4 regions of the Arthrobacter sp. S2(2024) genome follow, and region 3 is predicted to be linked to each of the others. Evidence: riboswitches for the same ligand, from Rfam matches in the RefSeq annotation. Region 3 holds a riboswitch; each other region holds the start of a gene.
What was found. Region 3 has a riboswitch for thiamine pyrophosphate ahead of thiD (bifunctional hydroxymethylpyrimidine kinase/phosphomethylpyrimidine kinase). Riboswitches for the same ligand answer to the same signal wherever they lie in the genome.

Region 1: it holds a riboswitch for thiamine pyrophosphate, as region 3 does, so the genes downstream of both, thiO (glycine oxidase ThiO) here and thiD (bifunctional hydroxymethylpyrimidine kinase/phosphomethylpyrimidine kinase) in region 3, are expected to answer to the same signal.
Region 2: it holds a riboswitch for thiamine pyrophosphate, as region 3 does, so the genes downstream of both, thiC (phosphomethylpyrimidine synthase ThiC) here and thiD (bifunctional hydroxymethylpyrimidine kinase/phosphomethylpyrimidine kinase) in region 3, are expected to answer to the same signal.
Region 4: it holds a riboswitch for thiamine pyrophosphate, as region 3 does, so the genes downstream of both, VLA65_RS18145 (ECF transporter S component) here and thiD (bifunctional hydroxymethylpyrimidine kinase/phosphomethylpyrimidine kinase) in region 3, are expected to answer to the same signal.

Annotation. Positions count from the first base shown of each region.
Region 1 is NZ_JAYKZI010000002.1:363,048-366,251, forward strand. It holds gene thiS (sulfur carrier protein ThiS) at 1-104, opposite strand, end outside; gene thiO (glycine oxidase ThiO) at 101-1,408, opposite strand; TPP riboswitch at 1,400-1,519, opposite strand; gene thiE (thiamine phosphate synthase) at 1,546-2,235, shown strand; gene VLA65_RS05325 (RNB domain-containing ribonuclease) at 2,273-3,204, shown strand, end outside.
Region 2 is NZ_JAYKZI010000002.1:17,623-20,826, forward strand. It holds gene VLA65_RS03755 (VOC family protein) at 1-584, opposite strand, end outside; gene VLA65_RS03760 (amidohydrolase family protein) at 663-1,757, opposite strand; TPP riboswitch at 1,835-1,942, shown strand; gene thiC (phosphomethylpyrimidine synthase ThiC) at 1,938-3,204, shown strand, end outside.
Region 3 is NZ_JAYKZI010000023.1:20,700-23,903, forward strand. It holds gene VLA65_RS21310 (Rne/Rng family ribonuclease) at 1-1,097, shown strand, start outside; TPP riboswitch at 1,242-1,338, shown strand; gene thiD (bifunctional hydroxymethylpyrimidine kinase/phosphomethylpyrimidine kinase) at 1,330-2,850, shown strand.
Region 4 is NZ_JAYKZI010000012.1:56,275-59,478, reverse strand. It holds gene VLA65_RS18155 (DUF4235 domain-containing protein) at 1-160, opposite strand, end outside; gene VLA65_RS18150 (NUDIX hydrolase) at 212-940, opposite strand; TPP riboswitch at 1,157-1,293, shown strand; gene VLA65_RS18145 (ECF transporter S component) at 1,368-1,997, shown strand; gene VLA65_RS18140 (ABC transporter ATP-binding protein) at 1,997-3,204, shown strand, end outside.

The DNA.
Region 1 (3,204 bases), on a different contig from region 3:
TGGCCGCTGGAATCCACAACGCGTCCGGTGATGTGGCTGACGAGGGTGGTGACGGAAGCGTCGTCGCTCAGCGTGTGGTCTGCGCCGTTCAATTTGATGTTCATGCGTGGTCCTTCAGAAGGGGATTTAAGGTATCGGCGGATGGGCCGTCTGCGGAAGCCCTTGCTGCTGAGTGCGGGCGGGAGAAGCGGTCCGGGCGGAATTTGTTCCACCGGGGATCGGCGGTGCCATCCATGAGTCCAACGCAGATTTTCGCCGCTGCCGGAGTGAGGAGCACGCCATGGCGGAAGAAGCCGCTGGCCACGATGAGGCCGGGCACGGTTCCTTCCCGACCTTCGACGCGGCCCAGCAGCGGTGCGTTGTCCGGGGTGCCCGGACGGGCCCGGGCAGTTGCTTCGAGGAGTTCCAGCTCGGCAACGGCCGGAACCAATACCTGGGCGTCGCGGAGCAATTGGTAGACGCCGCCGGCTGACACCGGGTTGGCCGATCCCCCGGACGACGACAATCCGTCCTCACGTTGCGTCGCGCCGATCACGACGGTCCCGTCATCGCGGGGAACGATGTAGACGGGCACTCCGCGCACCATTCCCCGGACCGTGGCGGTGACCAGCGGTTGCAGGTGGTCCGGGACGCGCAGCCGCAGTATGTCGCCGTAGACGGGACGCAACGGGAGCGACAATCCATCCGGCAGTCCTTTCACGCGGGCGGCATCGAGTCCGTTGGCTACCACCGTTTCCGTGGCAAGCACATTGATGCCTGAGCCGAGCACGGCCCCGACGGCGCGCCCGTCCTCCTCCCACAGGAGGCCCGCCGCAGTGTCCCGGACCGCGAAACCGCCTTCGGCCCCCGGAATCCAACTGGAGCTACCGGGCTCGTGGTCTGCCAAAGCGCCTAGAATCGCGGCCGAAAGCCGGCGAGGATCCACTTGGTGGTCGCCCGGGATGTCGAAGGCACAGGAAATCTGCGGGCTCAAGAGCGGCTCACGCTCCCGTGCTTCGCGCAACGGCACGGATTCCACCACCAGGCCATGGGCCAGCTGGACGTCCCGAAGATCGGCGAGCGCCCGGCGGTCCGCTGCGTCCGCACCCACGGCGAGGGTCGGCGTCGTCCGGTAACCCGTGCTGCGTCCGGTTCGTGAGCCGGTCACATTGTGTTCGAAGTCCGGCCACAACGCCGACGATTCGAGCATGAGCTCCAGGAGGTCCTCTTCCTGGTAGTGCAGTTCACTGACTGGTGCCAACATCCCCGCCGCCGCGAAAGTAGCGCCGCTGGCCGGCGCGGGATCGATCAGGGCAACCGAGCGGCCCGACCTTCGGGCTTCCCACGCGATGCCCAGGCCAATGACGCCGCCCCCGATCACCGCCACGTCTGCACGCAGGGGCCCGTGCTGGGTGTTTACTTCGTCCATGGAGTCCTTCCCTACGCCGGTACTAGCCGGATCAGGTCAAGCGGTCGGCGCTGAAGCCCTCTCAGCCGCGCGGCGATTGTGACTGCCGCCGCGGCTCCCGCGGTACCAGCCCAGTTTAGAGGAACTACTCTGTTTCCATGACCCCGCACGATGTCCACACCACCGCCCGCCTGTACCTCTGCACCGACGCCCGCAAGCAACAGGGTGATTTTGAGCAGTTTGTCGATGCCGCATTCGAAGGCGGCGTGGACATCATCCAGCTGCGCGACAAGACCATTGAAGCGGCCGAGGAACTGGAACTCCTGGAGATCCTGCAATCCGTGGCGCAGCGTCACGGGCGCCTCTGGGCAGTCAACGACCGCGCGGACGTAGCGTCCCTCGCCGGCGCACCGGTGTTCCATATCGGCCAAAAGGACATTTCGCTGCGCTCGGCCCGGAAGCTGCTCCACGACCCCACCATCATCGGCCTCTCCACGCACACGCCGGAGCAGATTGACGCAGCCATCGCCGCGTCGCCTGGCCGCAGCGGCTTGGACTACTTCTGCGTCGGGCCTGTGTGGGCCACGCCCACCAAGCCTGGACGCTCCGCCGTCGGGCTCGATCTGGTGAAGTACGCTGCCAATGCGGTGAAGCAGGCAGACGAAGAGACCGTCGGCGGCGTAGTGCTTCCTTGGTTTGCGATCGGCGGCATCGATCTCAGCAACGTGGAAGACGTAGTGAGGGCCGGCGCCAGCCGCATTGTTGTGGTCCGCGCCATCACCGAGGCCGGGGATCCGACGGCGGCAGCCCAGGCACTCCTGGCCGCACTGGACGCAGCGGCGGCCTAGCGAGACGCCGGGAGATTTTGGAGTTACCCTGACTTTCGTGTCACATCAGCGCATAGCCCCGAACGTCTCTGAAACGTCGAACCAGCTCGCGGAAGCACTGGCGGCGCTTCGGACCGAACTCGAGCTGCCCGCGGGTTATCCCGCTGAAGCACTGCGCGACGCGGAGGCCGCGGTTTCAAGACACAGGCTGCCGGCGCAGGACCTCACGGACGTTCCGTTCATCACGATCGACCCGGCCTCTTCCACGGATCTCGACCAGGCCCTCTTCATTGAGCGGTCCGGGAATGGTTACAGGGTTCTCTACGCCATCTCCGATGTGCCCTCCTTTGTGCCACCGGGAGGAGCGCTCGACGCCGAGACCCGCCACCGGGGACAGACGTACTATGCGCCGGACGGCCGCATACCGCTGCACCCCGAGATCATCAGCGAGCACGCCGGAAGCCTGCTGGCGGGCCAGGACTGCGGAGCGTTCGTGTGGGACTTCGAACTCGATGCCGAAGCAGAGTTCCGCACCGTCTCAGTTCGCCGGGCAAGCGTACGCAGCCGCGCCAAGCTCAACTACAAGGGCGTCCAGTCCGCGATCGATTCCGGGACAGCTGATCCCGTCCTGCAGTTGCTCAAGGAGGTCGGGCTCAAACGGGTGGAACTCGAACGCCGCCGCGGCGGAGCGAGCCTGAACATGCCTGAACAAGAAATCGTCCAACTGCCCGACGGCGGGGGGTACAGGATCGTCGCAGCTCCCTCGCTGCCCGTCGAGGACTGGAACGCCCAGATTTCGCTCATGACCGGGATGGCGGCGGCCCAGCTGATGCTAGACGGCAAGGTTGGAATCCTGCGCACCATGCCCGCTCCCGATGAGCGCTCGCTGCTCCATTTCAAACGGCAGGCCGGGGCGCTCGGCAAGCCTTGGACCGAGGGGACCAGCTACGGCGAGTACCTGCGGACCCTCGACGGCAAAGACCCCCGGCA
Region 2 (3,204 bases), on a different contig from region 3:
ACGTAGAAATCATGGGCGGTCTTCACGTCGCCCACCTGGAGGTGGACGTGCCCGACGCCGGCGCCCGCCCCATGCTGGCCCGTCACGGCCGCTTCACTCAGGTACTGCTGGAGGTAGCGCTGCGGCGGGAGCGGCAAGCTGTCCATCACGACCGAGCTGCCGTTCCACTCCCAGCCTTCACGGGGCTTGTCGTAGTAGAGTTCGATGCCGTTGCCCTCCGGGTCGGTGAAGTAGAAGGCTTCGCTGACCAAGTGGTCGGCACTGCCGACGAAGGCGTGGGGTTCGTACTGCGCGGCGGAGGCAACAGTTGCGGCGAGCGAGGGCTGATCCTCGAAAAGCAGCGCCGTGTGGAAGAGTCCGGCCTCTCCGCGGCCCGGGATCTGGAGACCAGCGGCCGGCGCGAGGTGCACCAACGGCTTGCCTAGCCGGCCGAAGTAGAGCCCGCCGTCCTGTTCGGCGACAACGTCCAGCCCCAGCGCCCGCTGGTAGTAGTCGCCCATGAGCTTCATGTCCCCCACTTTGAGCATGACAGTGCCCATGGTGAGTTCGGCAGGAAGGAGATCCTGGCTGGATGTGATGGTCATGTGAAACTCCCGGCTTTTTGTGGCGCCGCCCTTCGGCAACCTCTACGTATCTAAATTACTTGAAGCTTCAATTTATTCCTAATGCCCGGCGCTTCCTGAAATGTGTCCCCTCAGAACGGTGCATCGTGGCTGCAGCACGATCTCAAGGGACGCTCGGGGATCCTTTGCGTAGAGCACGACGTCTGCGCTGGCGCCTTCGCTGATGCCGTCGGCACCCAACCACTCACGGGCGGACCAGCAGGCAGCATCGAGGGCTGCGGCCGCCGGAAGACCCGCCCGCTGGAGTTCCAGGATCTCCTCGCCGATCCGGCCGTGTTTGATGACGCTTCCGGCGTCGGTTCCGGCGTACACCCGCACTCCGGCGTCGAACGCCTCAAGGACCCGCTCATGCCGGCCCTCCCACAACGCGATCATGTGGGCGGCGTAGCGCGGAAATTTGGTTTCAGCCTGCTTCGCGATGTCCGGAAACGTCGCAATGTTGATGAGCGTGGGGACAATCGGCACATCCTGGTCCAGCAGCCGGGGAATGTGGTGGGGCAACAATCCGGTGGCGTGCTCGATGCAGTCGATCCCGGCGTCGAGCATGTCATCGATTGTCCCTTCGGCGAAGCAATGGGCGGTCACCCGCGCCCCCTCGTCGTGTGCGGCCGCGACGGCGTCCTTGACGACGGCGGCCGGAAAGGACGGGCCGAGATCCCCGGCGGAGCGGTCGATCCAGTCCCCCACGATCTTGACCCAGCCGTCTCCGGACCGCGCCTGCTTGCGGACTGCCTCCATCAGATCCTCCGGCTCCACCTCTTCGGCCAGCCCGGGGATGTACCGCCGTTGCCTCGCGATGTGCCTGCCCGCGCGGATGATCCTCGGCATGTCCGCCCGGCGTTGCAGCCAGCGCGTGTCGCTTGCGGATCCGGCATCGCGGATCAAGAGGGTCCCGGCATTCCGGTCCGCAGTCGCCTGCAGGCGGGCAGTCTCCTCGTCGACAGCTCCGCCCTTGCCCAAGCCAACGTGGCAATGCGCGTCGACCAGGCCGGGAAGCACCCAACCGTCCAGGACGACGTCGGGCTTCGCAAGTGGCCGGACGAAGGTCAGCCGTCCGTCGACCGACCAGAGGCCGCGCCGTTCCTCCTCCGGCCCGGTGAGGACGGCGCCGCTGAATTCGATGATTTCCGCCATGATTCCACCCTAGTTCCCGGGAGCTTCGCCGGCGCGGTCACATCTGTCACAAGCGCTGGCAGCTGTGGTAGCTTCGTCTACGACCACACGGGGGCCCTTGCAAGGGCTGAGATCGGGCTGATGCAGCCTGCGACCGTTGAACCTGTCCGGGTAATGCCGGCGAAGGAAGTGAGTAATCCTTTGAGCACCAAAGAAACACAGCTGAGCCCTACCCAAAAGGGATCGGACCACGATGTGACCCAATCCCTCAAGTCGCATTCCCTCGCGTTCCTGGAGGATGCCGACACGGGAATCCGGGTTCCAGTGACGGAAATCGCCCTCGAACCGTCCCCCAACGGCGAGGCCAACGCCCCGTTCCAGGTGTACCGGACCGCCGGACCCGGGAGTGATCCCGTAGTGGGCCTCGAACCATTCCGCAGCGAGTGGATCGAAGCCCGCGGCGACACTGAGGCCTACAGCGGCCGCGAACGGAACCTGCTCGACGACGGCAAGTCTGCCGTCCGCCGCGGCGCCGCCTCCGCGGAGTGGAAGGGGGCTCAGCCGGTGCCCCGCCGCGCCGTCGACGGCAAGACCGTGACACAGATGCATTACGCGAAACAGGGCATCGTCACGCCCGAAATGCAGTTCGTGGCACTTCGCGAAAACTGCGATGTGGAACTCGTCCGCAGCGAGGTCGCTGCCGGCCGGGCCATCATCCCCAACAACATCAACCACCCCGAATCCGAACCGATGATCATCGGCAAGGCGTTCCTGGTGAAGATCAACGCCAATATCGGCAACTCGGCCGTCACCAGCTCCATCGCCGAAGAAGTGGACAAGTTGCAGTGGGCAACGCAATGGGGCGCCGACACCGTCATGGACCTGTCCACGGGCGATGACATCCACACCACCCGCGAATGGATCATTCGTAACTCCCCCGTACCGATCGGCACGGTACCCATCTACCAGGCCCTCGAGAAGGTCAACGGCGAAGCCAACAAGCTCACGTGGGAAATCTTCCGCGACACCGTCATTGAGCAGTGCGAGCAGGGCGTGGACTACATGACCATCCACGCCGGCGTGTTGCTGCGGTACGTGCCGCTCACCGCGAACCGCGTGACGGGCATCGTTTCCCGTGGCGGCTCCATCATGGCGGGCTGGTGCCTGGCCCACCACGAGGAAAACTTCCTCTACACCCACTTCGACGAGCTCTGCGAAATCTTCGCCAAGTACGACGTCGCGTTCTCGCTGGGTGATGGACTGCGCCCGGGCGCGACGGCGGACGCGAACGACGCCGCGCAGTTCGCCGAGCTGGACACCTTGGCCGAGCTCACGAAGCGCGCGTGGCAGTACGACGTGCAGGTCATGGTCGAAGGCCCCGGACACATCCCGTTCCACTTGGTGCGGGAGAACGTGGAGCGCCAGCAGGAGCTGTGTGACGGCGCGCCGTTCTACACGCTGGGCCCCC
Region 3 (3,204 bases):
ACAACCTTGAGGCTGCCGAGGAAGTGGTCCGCCAGCTCCGCTTGCGCGACATCGGTGGAATCATCGTCATCGACTTCATCGACATGGTCCTGGAATCCAACCGCGATCTCGTGTTGCGCCGCCTGGTCGAGTGCCTCGGCCGGGACCGTACCAAGCACCAGGTCGCCGAGGTGACCTCGCTTGGATTGGTCCAGATGACCCGCAAGCGCATGGGCACCGGCCTGCTGGAGGTCTTCGGCGAGCAGTGCGAGACGTGCGCAGGGCGCGGAATCGTCACGCACGACGAGCCCGTGGAGCACCGTCGGGCCAACGTCGTGGCAGCTGAACACCACCACCCGCGCACGGAGTCACAGCCAGCCGTCCGCCCCGAGCAGCGCAAGCGTCGCCGCGGCCGCGGCACGGGGCCGGGGACCACTGAACTGCCCGTCACCCCTTCGGTGCCGGTCCACACTGTGGAATCCACCGACCCGAACCGGCAGGCAGCCACCCGCGCAGCCCTTGCCACCATCGCGGCTGCAGCCCACGCTGCCCACCTGCACGACGACGAGCTCCACCACGCGGCGGAATTGCTCGCCGACGGGCACGCAGCGGAAGTAACCCCGGTCCAGGCCCCAGCGGCCCCGGTCCAGGCTCCGGCCGCTGCTTCGAGTGGCGAGGAACGTTCGAAGCCTGTGCTGCGATTCGGCGGCGAGGAAGTTGCGTTGCCTTTCGTCCACCACGAAGAGGAGGCTGCAAGTGGCACACCTGCCATGAGCCTGGACCTATTGGCACAGGCATTCGCAGGCCTCGGAGAAGCTCCGGACACCGCCACGACGTCAACGTCAGCCAAGGAAACCCCCGCAGAGGCCCCCGCAGCCGTTGCAAGCGGTGAATCCCCGGACTCGGGTTCGCGTGGACGCCGAGGCCGACGCAACCGTAGCGCCAGCCGGGCCCAGGGTGCCGCCAACGCCACCAACGTGGAGCACCACGAGGTTGCCGCGGCTGCTTCCGGTGGGGCCGCGCACGAGGCCAAGGCGGCAGACGCCGCCCCGACGAAGCCGACGGCGGCAGCGGAACCGATCATCCTCGGCGTCGGTGTGCCGAAGTCCGAACTCTGAACGTAGTACCGTGCCTAAGCCCCGGCCGTTTCCGCTCCTGTGGAAACCGCCGGGGTTTCGGCGTTGTGGGCCAATCCGCCGACCCTGGCAGTCCGGTTGCAAAGGGCGATTTCAGCGGGCGAGGCGTGATCAGGGTTAAGCTAGGGGACTGACACGGGGTGCCGCGCACCGAGCCGGCTGAGACCAGACCCGTTGAACCTGTCCGGTTAGCACCGGCGAAGGGATGTCTCGCATGACTGTTTCGGCGCAATCATCTGTCTACCCGCTCAAGGCCATCCAGCGCCCCATACCCAGGGTCCTCAGCATCGCCGGCTCGGACCCCTCAGGTGGTGCCGGGATCCAGGCAGACCTGAAGAGCATTGCAGCCAACGGCGGCTACGGCATGGCCGTCATCACGGCGCTCACTGTACAAAACACACAGGGCGTCACTGGCGTCCATGTGCCTCCCGTGGAGTTCCTGCGCCAGCAATTGGACGCCATTAGCGACGACATCACGGTTGATGCCGTCAAGATCGGCATGCTCGGGGACGCGGCGGTCATCCACGAAGTCCGCCGCTGGCTTGGCGAGGCGCGCCCCGCCGTCGTCGTCCTGGATCCGGTGATGATCGCGACCAGTGGCGACAGGCTCCTCGCGGAGTCCGCTGAAACCGCACTGCGGGAACTGCTGCCCCTCGCAGACCTGGTGACCCCCAACCTTCCGGAATTGGCCATGCTGCTTGGCGAGCCTGTTGCCACTGATTGGGCATCGGCGTTGGAGCAAGGCAAGCGCCTGGCCGCTAGCTGCGGAAACACCGTCCTGGTGAAGGGGGGCCATCTGCAGGGAGCCGGCTGCCCCGATGCCCTGGTCAATACCGGGGGAGTCCTGAGCCAGGACGTGGTGGAATTCGCCGGCCAACGGGTGGAGACCCGCAATAGCCATGGGACGGGATGTTCCCTGTCGTCGGCGATGGCGACGGCCAAGGCGCGGCTCGGCGATTGGGAGTCTGCTTTGCGTGTCGTCAAGCCCTGGCTCCAGGAGGCGCTGACCCGGTCCGAGGTGCTGGAAGTAGGGAAGGGCAACGGGCCGATCCATCATTTCCACGCGCTCCAGCAGGCCCTTCAACCGGGGGACTTCGCCGTCCGGATGTGGGACGCCGCCCAAACGGAACTGGCAGCCATTTATGGCTTGGACTTCATCCAGCACTTGCAATCCGGTGGTCTCAGTGAAGCGCAGTTCAGCTACTACCTGTCCCAGGATGCCATCTATCTCAACGGCTATTCCAGGGTCCTGGCACGGGCAAGCGCCCTCGCTCCGAGTGAAACCGAACAGCTGTTCTGGGCCCGCGGCTCGCAGATGTGCCTTGAAGTCGAATCCGAGCTGCACCGGAATTGGCTCAGTGGACGCCAGGTGAGCGGAGAGCTGGGCCCGGTCACCAAGGCCTACGTGGACCACTTGCTGGCGGCATCGGCGTCGGGAAGCTATGCGGTGCTGGTTGCTGCCGTGTTGCCTTGCTACTGGTTGTACGCCGAGGTGGGACAGCGGCTCCACCATGGGTTTGTCGAGGCCGGAGCATCGGACGAGCACCCCTATGCGGATTGGCTGCGCACCTACGCGGACGAGGCGTTCGCGGAGGCCACCCGCAAGGCGATCGGCATCACGGATGCCGCCGCGCAGGTTGCGTCGCCCGCGGAGTGCACAGCGATGATGGAGGCGTTTGCCCAATCCTGCCGCTATGAAACGGCGTTCTTCGATGCTCCAAGGTTGCACGGCTGAGCCGGTCTTCCGGGGAGGAGGCACCGGAACGCGGCCTGCCCCCGCAGGCGTTGCAGCGTGTCGGCGTGAGGATCCGAGCTTTTCGCGGCCGGCAGGGTAAGGTGGACGGGCACGGTACCGGATGGCGGCATAGCCAGTCTGTGGCAGCCATCACGTGGCAGCCTCCGGACCTGGCCTCATTTGCAGCCGAAGGCGAAACTAGCGTAATCTAGATCTTCGGTGCTTACGCCAACACTTGGGTTATGCCCCTAGAAACCGTTCATTTGGAACTGACCTTTCATTTAGAACTATTCGAGGGATGACTCATGGATTCCGTACCGGAGTCCACGGCGTTGAGGCACAGCGTGAACCAGG
Region 4 (3,204 bases), on a different contig from region 3:
CGAAGGTCAGTGCAGAGCGCAGGCTTGCCTCCATGTCATCGTGACCCTTGGGAGGTTTCTTGCCGGTGGACTTTTCCCACAGCGCATTGACGAGCTTGGTGCCGACAAAGCCAGCGCCGATGCTCACGCCGGTGCCGAGCAGTTTGATGAGGAGGTTCATTCCGGGACTCCTTGCGGGTGGAAACAGGACCGTCCCCAGCCTAACCCCACTTCAGGGCAGTTCCGGAGCAACGGATGGAGCTTGGCGCCTCTGCCGGAAGAACTCCTCCAAGGCCCCGGGCTTTGGACGGACAGGCACGATGTCACGGTCCTCGCCCAGTATCGCTTCCACTGTGCCGAGGGCGAGGAGCTCATCCAGCAGCGCCAGCGTGGGCGGCATGAGCTTGAGTGTTCCGGCGACTTCGGCGTCCAGGATTCCGCGGACGGGCATCCACAAGGACGACGACGCTTCCGTGGTCTGGTGCCTTGGCTCGGCACCGGAAACCGGGCAGGCAAGGTAGAAGTACGTGTCGAAGCGCTTGGGCTGGTCCTGCGGAGTGACCCAGTTGGCCCACGGGCGGAGGGTGGCGGCGTCAAGCTTCAGCCCGGCCTCTTCGAACACCTCACGCTGCGCGGCCGCCAGCACCCGGCCGGCGTTGAACCTGGCGGAGGCAGGCTCGACGGCGATGCTGCTCCGGTGCCATGCAGCGGCGTGCTGCTCGACGACGTCGTCCGCGAAGTCCCAGCCGGAGCTGTCCACCTGGTCCACCCGGCCCCCGGGGAAGACCACCATGCCCGCGGCGAAATCCATCGTGGAAACCCGGTGCTGGACGAACACCTCCAAAGCCTGCGCCGCACCTTCAGAGCCCCCGGGAACCGCGGCATCCCGGACCAGGATCACGCTTGCGGCGAGCCTCGGTTCCGCCACCGTGGTGCTGTTCGCTTCGCCATTGCCTGCCAAGACCGCTCCTTTGCCCGCTCTGCCGCGTCACATTCTGCTGGATCATTGTCCCAGTTTCTGCGGCCGCCCGCGCCATTCCGGGCCGGCCTGCGCTCACCCGGCGAGTGATCCAGCAGAATCCGTCGTCCCCGCGTGTTTGTGACCGTTCCGCGGACGCCAACACAGCGCCCGCAACCCCGCCAAGGTGTAAACTGAACCACGCCCAAAAGGGTGGATTGATAACGACAGGGGAGCGCCGCCGTCGGGCACGCAGCAATGCGGCACGGAGGACGGGCGCTGAGAGTGCGGACAGCCGCAGACCCTCGAACCTGATCCGGCTAGTACCGGCGCAAGGGAGTCGAGTTCTCATAGTGTCCGGACCGGCGCGGCGGAAGCCGCTCGCAGGCAACCGCGAACACTTTCCCCTCCTGTTCCTCAGGAGGACAAAATGACTGGTATTTCTGCAAGGCCGGGCCTCACCAAGCCTGGTTACAACTGGCGCGTCGTGGACATCGTCGTGGCGGCACTCATCTCGATCGCCGGTGGCGTGATCTTCTGGGCATGGGACCAGATGGCTTTGGTTGCCACGCCTATGTCCGCCGGCTACCCGCCCCTGAGCGGCCTGATCGCCGGCGGCTGGATGATTCCGGCCGTGCTGGGCATGCTCATCGTCCGCAAGCCCGGTGCGGCAATTTTCTGCGAAACAGTGGCCGCCACGAGCGAGCTCATCATGGGTTCCCAGTACGGCACCACGGTGCTGATCTCGGGCCTGCTCCAGGGCTTGGGGGCGGAACTCATTTTCCTGGCCTTCATGTACAAGAAGTTCAACCTGCCGGTGTCCCTGCTGGCCGGTGCCGGTGCGGGCCTGTTCTGCGGCCTGAACGACTCCTTCCTGCCGTGGGGCTGGAACATCGCCTACGAACCGGTCGACAAGCTCGCGTACATCGTGTTCTGCACGATCTCCGGGGCCGTCATTGCCGGTGCCCTGTCCTGGATCGCTACCCGCGGCCTGGCCAGGACCGGTGTCCTGAGCGCGTTCGCGTCACGCAAGGCCGCCTCGGAGCCCGTCTTTTCCTGATGCCCAGTCCTGATTCCGGCACCTCTGCCGTGGTGCGACCCGCCGCCATTTCCGCGCAGGGCTGGGGCTGGCGGCACGCCGGCCGCACCACGCAGGCCATCCACGCCCTGGACCTGGACATCCGTCCGGGCGAGCGCGTCCTGCTGCTTGGCCCCTCGGGCGCAGGCAAGTCGACGTTCCTCCATGCCCTGGCGGGCGTGCTGGGCGAGGAAGGCGACGACGCCGACGAGACCGGCTCGTTGCTGGTGGACGGCGTTTCCCCGAAGGCCCAGCGGGGCCGTGCCGGACTCATGCAACAGGACCCCGAAACCCAGGTGGTGCTTTCCCGCCTGGGCGACGACGTTGCATTCGGCGCCGAGAACCTTTGCGTGCCGCGGGACGAGATTTGGAAGCGGGTCCATGAAGCGCTCGACGACGTCGGGCTGCTGCGGAGTGCCGGTGGCAGTGCCAGCGGCAACTTTTCGCTCGACCACCCGACGTCGGCCCTCTCGGGCGGGCAGAAACAGCGCCTTGCGCTCGCCGGCATACTGGCAATGCGGCCCGGCTTGATCCTCCTGGACGAGCCGACCGCCAACCTTGACCCGGCCGGCGTCTTGGAAGTGCGCGATGCCGTGGGCCGCTGCCTGGACAAGACCGGCGCCACCTTGGTGGTGGTGGAACACCGGGTATCGGTCTGGAAAGACCTCGTGGACCGGATTGTGGTGCTTCAGCCGGGCAGTTCCTCCTCGGGAGGTTCGACGCCGGCGGTGCTTCTGGACGGTGACCCGAACACGGTTCTGGCGCAAGCAAGGGACATGCTCACTGCTGCGGGCGTCTGGGTGCCTGGTTACGTGCCGGCCACCCGCCCACGTTCGGGAACAGGCGCCGGACCGGCGGCCGACTCCGGAGCGGGGAGCTCCCGGAAGGGGGGCGAGTTGCTGCTCGCCACCCAGGAGCTTGCGGTGTCCCGCGAACGGACACGGCGCCGGGGGTTCAAAACGATCGCCCCGCGTCCTGTGCAGTCCGGACTCGACGCCGAAGTGTTTGCCGGACGGGCACTGACAATCACCGGTCCCAATGGCGCCGGAAAATCGACCTTCGCTTTGACCCTCGCGGGGCTGTTGGCGCCGATATCCGGGGCGGTGACTGCCGCCGTCGGGCTCAGCGACGGCGCGGGCCCCGACCCGTTCAAGTGGAAGGCCCAGCAGCTGATCTCCCGCATCGGGAC